One region of the Salinimonas marina genome, then DNA from elsewhere that is predicted to be linked to it. Evidence: predicted binding sites of a transcription regulator. Region 1 holds the regulator's gene; each other region holds the start of a gene.
The links. The regulator sigma-54, encoded in region 1, starts transcription at its own class of promoters, with help from an activator protein. The targets are predictions, from matches to a motif close to GTTGGCACGNNNNTNGNNT.
Positions count from the first base shown of each region.

Region 2: the regulator sigma-54 is predicted to act here: its motif matches at 1,969-1,987, upstream of IT774_RS12340 (flagellar hook-length control protein FliK).
Region 3: the regulator sigma-54 is predicted to act here: its motif matches at 1,407-1,425, upstream of IT774_RS02880 (LiaF domain-containing protein).
Region 4: the regulator sigma-54 is predicted to act here: its motif matches at 2,102-2,120, upstream of IT774_RS06270 (exopolysaccharide biosynthesis protein).

Region 1 is NZ_CP064795.1:3,062,975-3,066,824, forward strand. Features, by position in the region: gene lptC (LPS export ABC transporter periplasmic protein LptC) at 1-94, shown strand, start outside; gene lptA (lipopolysaccharide transport periplasmic protein LptA) at 63-641, shown strand; gene lptB (LPS export ABC transporter ATP-binding protein) at 644-1,369, shown strand; gene IT774_RS13745 (RNA polymerase factor sigma-54) at 1,450-2,934, shown strand; gene hpf (ribosome hibernation promoting factor) at 2,966-3,253, shown strand; gene ptsN (PTS IIA-like nitrogen regulatory protein PtsN) at 3,263-3,706, shown strand; gene rapZ (RNase adapter RapZ) at 3,743-3,850, shown strand, end outside.
Region 2 is NZ_CP064795.1:2,763,720-2,767,569, reverse strand. Features, by position in the region: gene fliH (flagellar assembly protein FliH) at 1-143, shown strand, start outside; gene fliI (flagellar protein export ATPase FliI) at 136-1,470, shown strand; gene fliJ (flagellar export protein FliJ) at 1,489-1,935, shown strand; gene IT774_RS12340 (flagellar hook-length control protein FliK) at 2,105-3,850, shown strand, end outside.
Region 3 is NZ_CP064795.1:668,422-672,271, forward strand. Features, by position in the region: gene IT774_RS02875 (TonB-dependent receptor plug domain-containing protein) at 1-233, shown strand, start outside; gene IT774_RS02880 (LiaF domain-containing protein) at 708-1,358, opposite strand; gene IT774_RS02885 (hypothetical protein) at 2,537-2,788, shown strand; partial or broken gene IT774_RS02890 (IS30 family transposase) at 3,247-3,850, opposite strand, start outside.
Region 4 is NZ_CP064795.1:1,411,663-1,415,512, reverse strand. Features, by position in the region: gene IT774_RS06280 (GGDEF domain-containing protein) at 1-651, shown strand, start outside; gene IT774_RS06275 (putative bifunctional diguanylate cyclase/phosphodiesterase) at 597-1,478, shown strand; gene IT774_RS06270 (exopolysaccharide biosynthesis protein) at 1,441-2,046, opposite strand; gene IT774_RS06265 (sigma-54-dependent transcriptional regulator) at 2,268-3,605, shown strand; gene IT774_RS06260 (histidine kinase dimerization/phospho-acceptor domain-containing protein) at 3,620-3,847, shown strand.

The DNA of each region.
Region 1 (3,850 bases):
TGTTGTAAACAGTAATGGCATAAAGGGCGACCTTAGCTCACAACAGTATGAGTTGATTGATCATGTACAGACAACGTTTTCCCCTGGCAGCTAGTCTGCTGGCAATATTGTGCTTTGCGACACCGGTTATGGCCGGCAGTGCTGATTTTCAAAAACCTATCACCGTGGATGCACGTACCCAGTCTATGGATGGCAAAAATAAAGTCACCCGCTTCAAAGACAATGTGCTGATTACCCAGGGCACCCTGACCATCGAAGCCGATGAGGTTGAGGTCAATGCCAAGCAGGGTGAAGGTAAAGAAATTATGATTGCCCGCGGCAAACCTGCCCGCTATTCCCAAACCATGGATGATGGCAGCAAGGTCACCGCCCAAGCCAATGAACTTCGCTATGAAGTGAATAAACGGACCATTTCCATGCGCGGTAATGCCCAGATAAAACAAAATAGCAGCATGGTCAGTGGCGACAGCATTACTTATGACATGATGAAAGAACAATTGATGGCGACCAGCAGTGACGGCAATGATGATAGCCGGGTCACCACCGTATTTCGTCCGCAGGCGGTAAAAAAATTAAGTGATGAGTCTGAGGACAAGCAGGGTGACACCGACGGTAAGAATGATACGCAAGGTGACAAATAAGTATGGCAACACTGACAGCCCGGAACCTGGCAAAATCGTATAAATCCCGACAGGTGGTACTGGATGTCAGTCTGTCGGTATCCACCGGTCAGATTGTGGGTTTGCTTGGCCCCAACGGCGCAGGTAAAACCACCACGTTTTACATGATTGTGGGCCTGGTCGCGCTGGATAAAGGCAAAATCACCATCGATGATAACGAACTCACGCATCAGCCGATGCATGAACGTGCCCGTCAGGGGATTGGCTACCTGCCGCAGGAAGCCTCTATTTTTCGAAAACTGACAGTTCACGAAAATATCATGGCGATTTTACAAACCCGCAGCGATTTGGATTCACAAAAACGTGAAGAAGAAGCTGATGCCCTACTTGATGAATTTAATATCAACCATATACGTAATAGTACTGGTATGAGTTTGTCCGGCGGCGAGCGTCGACGGGTGGAAATTGCCCGGGCACTGGCCGCTAATCCGCAGTTCATTCTGTTGGATGAACCATTTGCCGGTGTTGATCCAATCTCAGTCAATGATATAAAAAAGATTATTCAGCATTTACGTGACCGGGGCATTGGGATCCTCATTACCGACCATAACGTACGGGAAACCCTGGATGTATGTGAGGAAGCCTACATCGTTAGTCATGGAGAGCTCATCGCGCAAGGCAGTGCGGAGCAAGTATTAAGCAACCAGAAAGTGCGTGATGTATACCTTGGTGAACAATTCAAGCTATAGTGTGGGTATTAGGGATGATCTTATACCCGGTGTTTCACCGGAAAACTTACACATGCACCCGAGTTTAAAATAAGACGTAGATGAAACCATCTTTACAGCTAAAATTTAGTCAACAGTTAACTATGACCCCGCAACTGCAGCAGGCCATTCGGCTATTGCAGTTGTCGACACTCGACCTTCAGCAGGAGATTCAGGAAGCGCTGGACTCAAACCCTTTGCTGGAAGTAGATGAAAGTAGTGACAACGACGGGGCAGAGAAAAACAACCAGGACAGCAACAGCGATTCCGACAATATCGAGGCCTCCGCTACGGCCGGTGACAACATGGACTCTGGCGAAGCGCTGGAGAAAAATGATTTGCCGGACGAGCTGCCTATCGACAGCACCTGGGATGAGTATTATTCCGCCTCTTCAGCCCCGGCTCCGGGGCCTGGCAGTGACGAAGACCAGGTATTTCAGGGTGAAACCACTGATGACATTCAGGCTCACCTGCTGTGGCAAATGCGCCTCACCCACTTTTCAGAAACAGATCGCGCCATCGCGATGGCGATTATCGACTCAATTGATGAGTCAGGGTATCTGACTGTATCGGTGGAAGAAATTCTGCAAAGCGTGAACAGCGATGAAACCGAAGAGCCGGTGGAAGAAGATGAAGTGGAGTGTGTGTTAAAGCGCATCCAGTTGTTTGATCCTTTAGGTTCCGGCTCACGCACTCCCCAGGAATGTCTGCTGGTGCAATTACGCCAGTTTGCCCCTGATACCCCCTGGCTGGAAGAAGCCCGCAGCCTGATTGAGGATTACTCTGATTTACTGAGCAGTAAAGACTACCGCACCCTGATGCGCAAAAGTAAGCTCAAAGAAGATCAGCTGCGAGAGGCTATGCGGTTACTGCAAACCCTGAATCCTCGTCCTGGCAGTGCGCTGATCACCAAAGAACCTGAGTATGTGATTCCGGATGTGTCGGTAGCCAAAAAGAATGGCCGCTGGTCAGTAGAGCTAAATCCGGACAGTTTGCCAAAACTGAGCGTAAATCAACAATACGCTGCGATGAGCCGGCGGGCTCGCAACAGCAGTGATTCGCAGTTTATTCGTTCGCATATGCAGGAAGCAAAATGGTTTATCAAAAGCCTCGAGTCGCGTAATGATACGCTGCTGAAGGTGGCGAATTGTATTGTGCAGCAACAAATGGGCTTTTTTGAACATGGGCCCGAGATGATGAAGCCCATGGTGCTGAATGATGTTGCCGAGATGGTGGACATGCACGAATCAACGATTTCCCGGGTCACGACCCAGAAGTATATGCACACCCCTCGTGGTATCTTTGAGCTGAAATATTTCTTCTCAAGCCATGTGGCTACGGAGTCTGGCGGCGAGTGTTCTTCCACCGCCATACGGGCCCTGATTAAAAAGCTGGTGGCGGCTGAAACACCCAGCAAGCCACTTAGCGATAGCAAAATTGCAGATGTGTTGGCCGAGCAAGGAATAAAAGTTGCCCGGCGGACAATTGCAAAATATCGGGAATCGTTATCGATCCCACCGTCGAACCAACGCAAAAGCCTGATTTAATAAGGCTAGCTCACAATAAGGAAGGCGAACTATGCAAATCAATCTTACTGGTCATCATATTGAGATCACTGACTCTTTGCGTAATTATGTCGATACAAAATTCAGTAAGCTGGAGCGCCATTTTGACCATATTTCCAATGTTCATGTTATTTTGAACGTGGAAAAGATAACGCAGAAAGCGGAAGCTACGGTTCACCTAAGTGGAGCAGAAGTCTTTGCTTCGTCAGAAAATACCGATATGTATGCAGCCATTGATAGCATGGTCGATAAACTGGATAGGCAGGTTATCAAGCATAAGGAAAAACTGAAAAAACATTAGTCTGTCACTATGGATATACAAGCCATCATAAGCCTGGACCGCACAAAATGTGCGGTCCAGTGCAATAGTAAAAAGCGTATTCTGGAAGTCATCAGTGGCATCGCTTCTGACAACAATCCCGAAGTGGATGAAACTGCGGTCATGAACGCCCTGATGTCCCGGGAAAAAATGGGCAGCACCGGTATTGGTAACGGCATTGCGTTACCTCATGGCCGTTTACCGGGTCTGGACCGGGTGATTGCCATAGTGGTGACCAGTGATCCTGCCATCGATTTTGATGCCATTGACAACAAACCTGTAGATATTTTCTTTACCCTGCTGGTGCCAGAGGAACAAACCGAAGGTCACTTACAGACCCTGGCCATGGTCGCAGGGAAACTCAGCGACAAAGATACCGTAAAAGCCATTCGCCGGGCGCAAACAGGTGATGACATTTTCGCCGCTTTACAATAACATCCTTCGCTAACGCGTATATCATGGAGCAGCGCTTTGAAGCTTATTATTATCAGCGGTCGTTCCGGGTCTGGCAAGTCAGTAGCACTGCGGGCCCTGGAAGATTTGGGTTACTATTGTGTTGATAATATCCCGGTCAATTTA
Region 2 (3,850 bases), 300 kb from region 1:
GGCAGCTGTTTGAAGCGCCAGCGATGTCGCGAGGTGGCTGTGATGTGGTCACCAGTCAAAACGCGGTGGATGTCTCTATCGAGCGGCGCTGCCGTGAAACCCTTGACAAATTTTTACTGCAGCAGGGGTTAAGTGGTGAGTGATGATTTCACCCGTTACTTTAGCCAGCTGACCCAGCAGGTCCCGCAGCCGCCGGTGGTGGCCGCGGGTAAGCTGGTACGCGGGATCGGACTGACCCTGGAGGCGGTAGGTTGTCAGTTGCCGGTAGGCAGCCAGTGCATGGTGCAGACCATTGAGGGTGAAATTGAGGCTGAGGTGGTCGGTTTTGGCGATGATATTACCTATCTGATGCCCACCGAAGCCGTACGCGGCATAGTTCCGGGCTCCCGGGTAATGCCGCTGAACCGCCAGAGCGGGTTACCGGTTGGTCCAGGTCTGTTAGGGCGGGTTCTTGATGGCAATGGCCAGCCTTTAGACGGCTTAGGCGCCATTGTCGCCGAACACCGCGCACCCACCACCAAGGCGCCGATGAACCCGCTTATTCGCATGCCGATTAAACAACCTATGGATGTGGGCGTACGGGCAATCAATGCCTTGAACACCGTGGGCGTGGGGCAGCGTATGGGGCTATTTGCCGGCAGCGGCGTGGGAAAAAGTGTGTTGCTGGGAATGATGACCCGGGGCAGCGAAGCCGATGTGGTGGTGGTGGGGCTGGTAGGCGAACGTGGCCGCGAAGTAAAAGAATTTATTCACGATATTCTGACCGAAGAAGAGCGTGCCCGGGCCGTAATTGTTGCGGCGCCGGCAGATACCTCACCCCTGATGCGGCTGAAAGCCTGCGAAACGGCGGTGACAGTGGCAGAATATTTTCGTGATCAGGGCAAAAATGTGTTGCTGCTGGTGGACTCGCTCACACGCTACGCCATGGCCCAGCGCGAAATTGCGCTGGCGGTAGGCGAACCTCCGGCCACCAAAGGCTACCCGCCATCGGTGTTTGCCCGCTTGCCGGCCCTGGTGGAGCGGGCCGGTAACGGCGCTCAGGGGCAGGGCTCCATTACCGCGTTTTATACCGTGCTGACCGAAGGCGATGATTTACAGGATCCGATTGCCGATGCCGCCCGGGCCATTCTGGATGGTCATGTGGTGTTGTCTCGTAAACTGGCCGACGCCGGTCATTATCCGGCTATCGATATTGAAGCCTCCATTAGTCGCGTGATGCCGATGGTGGTCTCAGAAGAGCATTTGTTGCAGGCCCGCCGGGTGCGCCAGGTCTACTCCACCTATAAACAAAATCAGGATTTGATTGCCATTGGTGCTTACGCCCGCGGCTCAGATCCACGTATCGACCTGGCCATTCGTGCCGAACCGGCAATTAATGCGTTCTTGCAGCAGGGCCTGAATCAGGTGTTGTCGTTTGCAGAGTGTCATGAGGCTATGCAGGCGCTCGCCTCGGGGCTGGGCAATGGATAACGATATGGTGGTGAGTTTATGAGCCAGTTACAAACCGTCATCAAAGTAGAACGCGACCGCGAAGACAAGGCCGCGCAGGCTCTGCAAATGGCTGAAGGCAATGTCCAGCAGCAAAAGCAAAAGCTCAGTAGTTTGCAACAATACCGGCTGGATTATGTTCGCCAGATTCAGCAGTCGGGTAAACAGGGTGGGGTAGATGCCCGTGATTATCATCAGCATTTGCAGTTTGTCGGTAAGCTTGATAAAGCCATTCAGCAACAAATGCAGATCATTTCTCAGGCCAGGATGGTGGTAGATCAACGCCGCCGTCAGTGGCTGGAACAACAAAAGCGTCGAAAAGCCGTCGATGTGCTGATTGAAAAAAAACAGGCAGAAGCGGCCATTGCCGCTAATCGCCGCGAACAGGACATGCTGGATGAGTTCGCTAATCAGCGTTTTTTACGTTCCAAAACAACTCGTTGGTAAAATCCTATAGCTAGAGCGTGGTTAATTTTACATAGTGGAACGCGACTTGCTATTTTCTGATTATCTGTACAAAACACCATATTCATGACGCTTAACGCCTGGCCCACGCTATCACTACAGCGCAGGCCGTTGCTGCTAAGCAAAAACCACCCCTAAGAGGACTTTGGTTATGATGCAAAACCTTGCCCCCCAACGCCAGAATGTTGCCGCCTTGCCGATTGATATTGAGCGCCCGGCTCCGGCATCAGACGCTGTTCATGGCTTTGGTGAGGTTATGCAACAGGCGGCAGCAGCCACCAGCAACAAAAGCAGCAAAAACAAGCAACCATCGGAGCCTGCTGGTACGTCTACCACACCTGCGCCAGTTACAAGCAAAAGCAAAACTACTGACGCTGACACCTCGGTTTCTGATAAAGCCAGTGCGACCCCGGCCACCGGCAGCCGCACCGAGTCGGCTACCGACAAAACCAGTGCAATTAATGACAATGCAGATGTCAGCGCTCCAGCCGATCCGGCTCAGGATATTGCCGGCAAACAGGCTGATGCAGCCGACGTGGACTGGCTGGAATATGTCAACCGCATCCGCAATTTAGAGCAGGACCAGGGTAGCCCGGAGCAACCTGATGTTACGGCGCCGATAGCGCCCATCGTAAAAGGTGAGGATGCATTACAAATAATTTCTGATGAGCTGGCCAGCCAGAACAATCAGTTGCTGTTTGAGGCTGGCGACGTCGCGCCTAAAGCCGGGGATGAACAAAAAGTGACGCCCATTCCGGTGCTGGTGGGAACGCTGGCCAAAGAAATGCTCAAACAGCTGGGCGGCAGTGGTGACGATGGTGAGGCGGGAGAGACACAAGCCTCTGCGGAAGATATCGATGCGCTGGCCGCCGCTATCATTGAAGTGTTGGGGGCCGGCCAGGACAATGCTGGCGATACCGGTGAGGAACAACTTGAGTCAGATAGCTTTTTAGCCGAACTCGCCCGACTGCAACAGGCGCAGCAGCGTAAAAACGAAGATACCAGTTTGTTAAGTCAGTTGCTAAATACTGAGCTGGGTCAGACTGAGCAAGGAACAGCAACAGCAACAACAACAGCTTCTCCTGGCGATGGCTCGCTGAATTTACTAGAACAGCTGAGTCAGTTGTCCGTACAAGGTCAGCAGCAGATGTCACAGGCACTGAGTGAGCGTATTGCCGAGCTGGCGCCAGCGCAAACCAGCGAGGCCAATAAAGCGCAGCTGGTCGCGGCGGTGTTAAGCGGCCTTAAAGAGATGCAGGATCAGATGGCGCAGGGCCATCAGCCTGGCTTTAGCGTGACCGATATGGTGGCTCAAGCCATGACCGAAAGTGGGGTTGAAGTGACGCCGCTGCTGCACAACCACATTGACCAGCAAGTAACTCAGCTGGCCGCCATTGCGTCAGCAGGCAGCAGCACTGCACAACTGGCGGCTTCCATGCACAATGCCGCGGCGGTGGCCTCGGTAGATACCCAGATGGCAGAGCATACGCAGTTGCGCAGTGAAGCTTCAGCAGCGACAAAGCAAGCCGAAGGGCTGGACAATGCGGTAAATATCCAGCAGCCTGACGGGCAGAAACAACTGGCGGAGAAGGTTCGCTGGATGGTGAATAGCCGAAATATGATGGCCGAGATTCGACTTGACCCACCGGAAATGGGTAGCATGCAGGTACGGGTCAATGTGCAGGGCGATGCCGCGGCCGTAAGCTTTGTGGTGCAATCTGCTCAGGCTAAAGATGTGTTGCTGGAAGCAGAGCCCAGATTGCGCGAAATGCTGGCCGAGCAGGGTATTGCGCTAGGCGAGTCTTCGGTTGAACAACAAAATCAGTCCGGCGATGATAGTCAGGGGCAGCATGCTGGTAAGGGCTCAGGTCAGGGCGACGCCGAGGCCGGTACCGAT
Region 3 (3,850 bases), 1.4 Mb from region 1:
TCATTGAGGTAAGAGTGGATAATGAGTGGCGCAAGCAAGAAGATAACCGCTTGAGAAACGGCCGTAGTAGTGCGTTTTTCACCCATTTTACCGCTACCTATTCACCCCCTCAGTTTGAGCGTTTCAACCTTGTTTTCGCTTTCGATAATTTGTGGGATGAGTCGTTTGAAGAGATTCCTGGTACCCCAGGGCGCGCTGAGCAGCTTTCACTTACCGCAAATTACACATGGTGATCAGGTTCAGAAAGTCTTAGTTATTATGTTGCGCGCTGCTCACAGGACACAAGAAGGCCAGCAATGACGCACACACAGGAACTAGTAAGGCATGTAACACTGGCGCCAACACGAATGAGGGTTACGGCCCTATTCACTACTAGTAAGACGTTAGAGACAAGGCGGAGGTCCATAGCTGGACTCTATTCATTACTAGTAAGACGTTTGAGAAAAGGTGAGTGTCCATAGCTGTGTCCAGAAAGGACATCCATTGAAAACCACTGGGCTTTTAATGGGCCTGACGAAGTTATAAAGGAATAGCAAAAAGCTTTTTGAAATTTGCCAACTAAAAGGTAAAAGGCTGTGTGCCTGGCTGGTTTCCCCGGGCGGTAAAAACCAGCCACAAAGCTTGGCGGGAGGTGTCGCAATGGATTATGCAAAACAACCAGTGCCACTACGCTTGCATTAGTTCAGCTAAGGCACCAGATTTACCGCCTACCGTGTGGAGCTTCCGAATAGCGCTTTCATCTGCTCTGCCAGCTCCACAAACTTTTCTTTAATAGTGCGTTTAAGGCCGATATCTACCCCACCCATGAACACAAAGCCTTCCACGGTAATGGTTGGGGCCTGTCGGTCGGCGATGGACGGGGCATTATTGTCAATACCGCCCATCAAACAAAATGCTTTGGTGACCACATTTACATTTTCCGGCACTTTTATATCGGTTCCGCCCATTATACAAAGGGTTTTAATTGTTACATTTGGGGTGGTAAACACCGCGTCGGAAAAGTCTATGTCTGAACCACCCATAAAGTTAAAAACGCGAATTTCCGCCGGCACCAGCCAGCGCCCAGACCTGTCGGAGCCGCCCATAATATTGATAATGGTTTCATTATCAGGCGTCTCACCAGCGGTGTAATTGATATTAAGCTTTTTCTCTTTTTGCCGCGTGTAATTATCATCGACTTGCAGGGTAAGGTCGGCAGCCAATTGAGCAATTTCCTGATGGTCCTGACTGGCCATCGCATTATCCAGGCGACGCTCAAACGCCTCAGCTGAAATTACGCCATGACTGTAGTGATAAATCAGCTTATCGATCACTTCTTCCCTGACCTGCTCGATAGGACGATCTTCAAGTTTAACCATGACGGTTGCTCCGTTAGTTATTGATTGCCATTTAATTTCAATAAGTTGAAGCAGTTGCCATGCCAGTTGATAAGTCTAAATATTTCAACGCCTTGCAACATGAGAGGGGCGGGGCGTAGACGGTTATCGCTAAATACTGGTCAATCAAACCACTTTCTGATTGTTCAGATAATCCGTCTTAAAGTATGTTTCTGCGTTTGCGCATTTGGTTCTTTTAAATGTGCATGCTCAGCGCCTTACCTGGGCAAGTGTGGTGAATGGAAAGCCAGGTCGTGCCGTGCACATACAAACACTGAAGCCAAAGAAAAGCTTCAAATAATGGTGGATGTCAGTATTTATAAAGAGTTCGTCAAAGAGGAGCCAGGCAGGTACACCTAAAATACAGGTTGCGAGGACAGCTGAAAAATACTCACGGTTAGCGTAGTGCCACAGGTTTGGCATGTAATTGTTTCGTAGACTAATAGCTTTATTTTCTCAAGCATCCCAATATTGCTTTTGCAGCAAGGACAACGACTTTCATTTATACGCATGGTTACGCTTCACAAATGAGCGTACGGGCAAGGCCGTACGCTATTACAGCTAGGGGATCATTGACTTGGCACCGTCATACAAGGCTCCGCCGGCCATAGTTTGTGAAACAAACCTTACCGAATTATATGATCGATAAGCCCAAACGGCCCCTACACCTACCCAGTAAAGCGCTACTATTCCGCCGCTAATATCATTGGTTTCCTCAACCGTCAGTTCTCTTACTTCATATCCCCTTTCATTGAAATTTCATGTCCTGCTAATTATAGATTCATTAGCGTAATAAAATTTACAGAAGCTTAAGGTCCAATGTAACTGAACTTAAGTGCAATATTTGAGTTAAATTTATTGCTAAATCGCACTGAATGAAGCGGTAATGCAAAGCAAAAAAGTGACTGTTACATTTTCCTTTTAAAATTTGTTTGGATGGTGGTTTACATATTTATAGTGTTCAATAAAACACGCTTTTTGTACAGTTTTTTAAAAAGCAAAACTGTTTATTCTGGAGTAGGCCTTTAGAGGTAAAGGCTAGTTTCAGATGGTTTATGGGTTTAAGTTTTATCGTATTCCATAAGTCCTTCTATTTTTGATTTTTTGTGAAGAGGCAAAAATCTGCCTTACGCAATAAGATGATTTCAGGGAAAATAAATATGTATGAATTAGATATATATGAGATGGAAAAGGTAAATGGTGGAATTTTGGTCAATGTTGGGATGGGTGTGGTAGGAGCCGCTTCCTCTATGGCTGGCTATGCGATGAGCGGCTGGGGCTCAGGTTTGAGTGGGTCAGGATTTGCTGGTGCCGCTGCTGGTGGTTTTGTATGGGGCGCAGGTGGCTTTAATGCAGTGAGCGCAACAGCAGGGGCTGCCACGGCAGGCTTTGTTACATATAAATTAAGATAACGAAAGTAATGGTAAAGTAGGGCTATATTAAAATATGGCTCTATTTTTAAAAGAAGGTAATATGAATAAATTAAAGTATAAAAAGATAGCTTCTATAGTCTTTTCAAGTCTGTCGGCAATTTTAATAAACGAAATAATTACGTTTTGTATTACTGACTTCGATAGAAATTTAAGTGTTGTTTTTGTTGCCATTATTTCTGCCAGTATAATGGGAGAGCTTTGGCCGGAGGAGGTCTGATTTAATAAGCTTTTTATGTTAGGCTTAAGGTTGTGCTAAGACAAAGCTAAACTATCTGGAGGTTGATTTTTAATCGGTAGAAAAGAAAATAGTGATTCCCTAATCAGCTATAATTTTAGTCACTCCATGGATACAGCCGGTCGGTGCACTCAGGATTATACATAAGTGATTCTTTGTTCGGCGGCCGCGGATTCAACCCCGAAGTGCACCACTCGCTAAATTAAGCTGCTTTGCGTAATGTTTTGAACACGACCGATGGCTGTTTAAACCCAAGGCACTTCCTTGGTCTCGCATTTAGCGCACGCTCAACATCAGCAATCTGTTTGGCCGTCACCGTCCGCAAGTCTGTCCCTTTACGGATATATTGCCGCAGCAGTCAGTTAAAGTTTTCGTTCAGTCCGCGCTCCCACGACGAGTACGGATTGGCGAAGTAGATATTCGTTTTCAGTTTATCCGCAACCTGTGCGTGAGCACAGAATTCCGCGCCGTTGTCTGCCGTAATCGTATGGACATGGCCGCGATAGCGCCATAGCATGCCAATCATGGCTTGGCTTACATCAGCCGCGCTTTTCGCTGGCACTTTTCGTATCAGGTACAGCTTGCTTTTGCGTTCAACCAGGCTAACGATGGCACCCGTACCGTTCTTGTCTAATACGGTGTCGGCTTCCCAGTCACCAAACCGCTTTTTCTTATCAACAATGGCCGGACGGTGCTCAATGCCAACTCGGTTCGGAATAATTACGCGCTTCGCGCGACTGCCTTTTCGGTACTTACGACGACTATGTCGCAGTTGCTTGTGCAGCTTACCGCCACGCAGTGTGTCT
Region 4 (3,850 bases), 1.7 Mb from region 1:
AAAAAACCGCTGACGGTTATCTGGAAGTCAGCCGATATGTCCACCATTTCAGAACATGTTATCAGCCGGCTTTCGGTGGCAGCCTTTCTGACATTCTGGTTGTCAATCTGGTCGGCACTGATCATGTCAGCCTTTATCGCCCGCCGCTTTGAAAGTGCCAACAAAAGTCTCGAAAAACTGGCGTTAATCGACAACCTTACGAAGCTATATAACCGCAACGCTCTGCTCTCCGGACTGGATATCAAAAATAAATCCGGGGCGCTGATGTTCCTGGATCTTGACCGGTTTCGTGATATCAACGATGCCCTGGGGCATGATATGGGCGATCGCATTTTAAAAGCCTTTGCCTTGCGTTTACGTCAGCTGATGCGCAGCCAGACAAAACTCTACCGGTATCGAAGCGACGAATTTGTGGTGTGGTTCCCCGACTTGAATTCCGATGATGTAATGAGTCGTGCGTTTAATCTGTTGTACGAATGCCGTGAGCCATTGATTATTGGTAAGAGCGAATTTGAAATTGGCTGTAGCATTGGCGTGGCCTGTGCCCCGAACACGGACATGATACTGAAACGCTGGTGCAAAATGCCGAAAATGCTATGTTACGGGCCAAGCGCATGCGGCTGGGCATTCAGGTCTACAACGACCGGTTAGCCCACAACAACACCGTGGAAGTGACCTTGCGTAGTCAGCTACGCACGGCCCTGCAACAAAATCAGTTTGAGTTGTATTATCAGCCCAAGGTGAGTCTTCACAATGGCAAGCTATGTGGGGCCGAAGCCATTGTACGCTGGAATCACCCTGACGAGGGCCTGCTGTCACCGGCCTACTTTATTGATCTGGTGGAACAAAGCGGAATCGTGCATGCCTTCACCCGCTACACCATCGAAAGTGCGGTGAAACAAATAAAACAGTGGGAAGACGATGAAACCCCGCTGCCGGTGGCAGTGAATCTGTCTGCCTACAATCTGATGGACACCGCGTTTGTGCCCTTTGTTGAAAAGACCCTCGCCACCAGTGGCATCGACCCCGCCCGGCTTGAATTTGAGCTTACTGAAAGCGCTACCATGGTGGATATCTCGGTCAGTAAACGGATGATTTCCGCTTTTAATTCGTTAGGTATCAGAACCTCCATTGATGATTTTGGGACGGGCATGAGCTCATTTGCCTATCTGCGGGAGCTCAATGTGCACACCATTAAACTTGACCGGGCATTTATTACCGATGTGGCCACCAACGCCAAAGACGAAAAAATCGTAGAGGCAATGATCGCCCTTTGTCATAACCTGGGCATTCAGGTGGTGGCAGAAGGCATCGAGCAGCAAGGGCAAGCCACCTTGTTAAAACAACTTGGCTGTGATGTCGGTCAGGGCTACTTTTTTGGGAAACCGGCCCCTCATACCGATATTGACGCGTTATTGTCTACCGCCCAGGATGTTAAAGCTAACCTAGCAAAGATACCATCTGCTGGCCGCCCATAAAAAAACCTAAACAGGCCAGCGAGAGTCCGAGTAATGCGACTGCACCATCATCAGTAGCCATGCCAATGGCCATCACAAATACGGCGGTGGCGGGGATAAGTCCCAGAAAGGGCACCAGCTCTAATGGCACCATCATCAGTCCGCATAGCCCGCAGCTTATGGCTATCAAACTTCGAAAAACCACATTGCGCATAAAAAACCAGCGGGGCATAAGCAGTCTGTCGACCCAGGTGACTGCGGGGCTGATTTTATCGATGCCTTTATTCAAAGAATCGCGCTCGATACCAATCTGAGTAATGGCGCCAGGCAGCCAGGGGTGAGATTTTGCCAGTAAAACTTGCAGCGATATAAGAAAAATAGTGATACCGGTAACGGTAGGAATACCCGGGATAGCGCCTACCGGTGTGGAGCAAATAAACGCCGGCACCGCCAGCATCGGTCCGAATCCCCGCTTTTCCATCATAGTCAGCAGTTCACCAAAGGTGATTTTTTCTTCCCTTCCGGCGCTTTGCATGCGTTCAAGCAGTTCATGCAAGCTCATTGAACGCACTGCCGCCAAATCTAACATGGTCGGTTTCCTATCGTCTGTATTGAGACATGTTGTTCAGGCTGATAGAGTTACAAAGCGAGAAACGTGCCAGCTGTATAGGAGATGGGTGTCTCGCTGCCATAATTTGTTCCTATTTCAGCAGGTTAAGCGTAAACTTAATCAAATCTCAGTGATCCATTCTGTCTTACAGACAGTAAAGGATTTATTGGCAAAATAACGAATAGTATAGGGAACAATCTGTGTTAACTGTTTTACTTGTTGACGACGATCCAGAATTTACTGATGTCGCTTGTACGATCATCGAGTTTTTGGGTCACGAGGTGTTAACCGCAGCAAACCTGGATGAAGCGCGCGATTGGCTGACTAAAGAAACCTTCGACCACATCCTGCTGGACTTTATGCTTCCCGATGGCAGCGGCGTGCATTTGTTTGATGAACTCGACGCCCTGCCCAAACGTCCCCGTGTGACCCTTATCACGGGGCACCCTTCTGTACGCGGTATCATTAAAGGCTTGTGTGGTCCCAATATTGACTATCTGGTCAAGCCTATCCAGCGGGAAGAAATTGAAGCGGTTCTCAGTGGTAAAAAAGATAAGAAAAATGAAGCCTCTGGAAAAGCCACAATCAAAAAATATTTTGGCCATTTGATTGGTGAGTCGGCTTCGATGAAGGAGCTGTACAAACTCATTGAACGGGTTAGCCGCACCAGTGCCAATGTCATGTTACTGGGTGAAAGTGGCGTGGGTAAAGAAGTAGTCGCCGAAGCGATTCATGCCGCTTCAGATGTGGAAGGCCCATATATCGCTACCAACTGCGGGGCGTTTTCGAAAGAGCTTATTGGCAGTGAATTGTTTGGTCATGAAAAAGGGGCTTTTACCGGCGCCGTCGGCCGTAAAGCCGGGGTTTTTGAACAGGCTGAAAACGGCACGCTGTTTTTAGACGAAATTACCGAAATGCCCATCGATATGCAGCCTAACCTGTTACGGGTGTTGGAAAACAAGGTGGTTATTCGCGTTGGCGGCACCAAAACGATTCCTATCAACTGCCGAGTCGTGTCTGCTACCAACCGCCAGATGGAAGAAATTGCTGAAAGCAAAGTCCTGCGTGAGGATATTTATTTTCGCCTGGCCGTATTCCCCATCACCATTCCGCCGTTGCGTGAACGCAAAGAAGACATCCCCTTGCTGGCCTCTTCGTTCATCGCTGAGCTGAATAAAGAAAACGACACCAACTTTGTATGGAAAGACACCCAGCTGGATACCCTCAAAGCCTATGACTGGCCCGGCAATGTCCGCGAATTGCGCCACTTTGTCCATCGTGCCGCCATTATGAGCGACCCCGTGAAACAGGATATTGAGTTGCCTAAGACTATCGAGTCGCCGTTTGCTAAAAAGCAATCGACCACCCCTGCACTCCAGGCGGGTCGTACCATTGAAGATGTGGAAAAAGAGCTGATTTACGCCACCCTCGAAAAGGTCAATGGTAACAAAACGCTGGCCGCAGAAATGTTGGGTATCAGTACCAAAACGCTGTACAACCGTTTGCACGCTTACGGCGATCTGAGTAAAGAAGACTAGCTATCGAGGTTTTTATGACGGAGCAAGAACTTGCCATGGTGGCGAAACAGGTCCACGACGCACGTAAACCATTGAACCGAATTTCAATGCAGGCTGAACTGATAAAAATGGCATTGGATGGCGATGTACCGCCTGAACGTGCCAAGCAGGCTTTGGATAAAATAATAACAAGTACTAAGGATTGCAGTGAGGCGCTGACCGAAATGATGGAAGCACTTAGCGATTCTCAGTCGGAATCATAAATA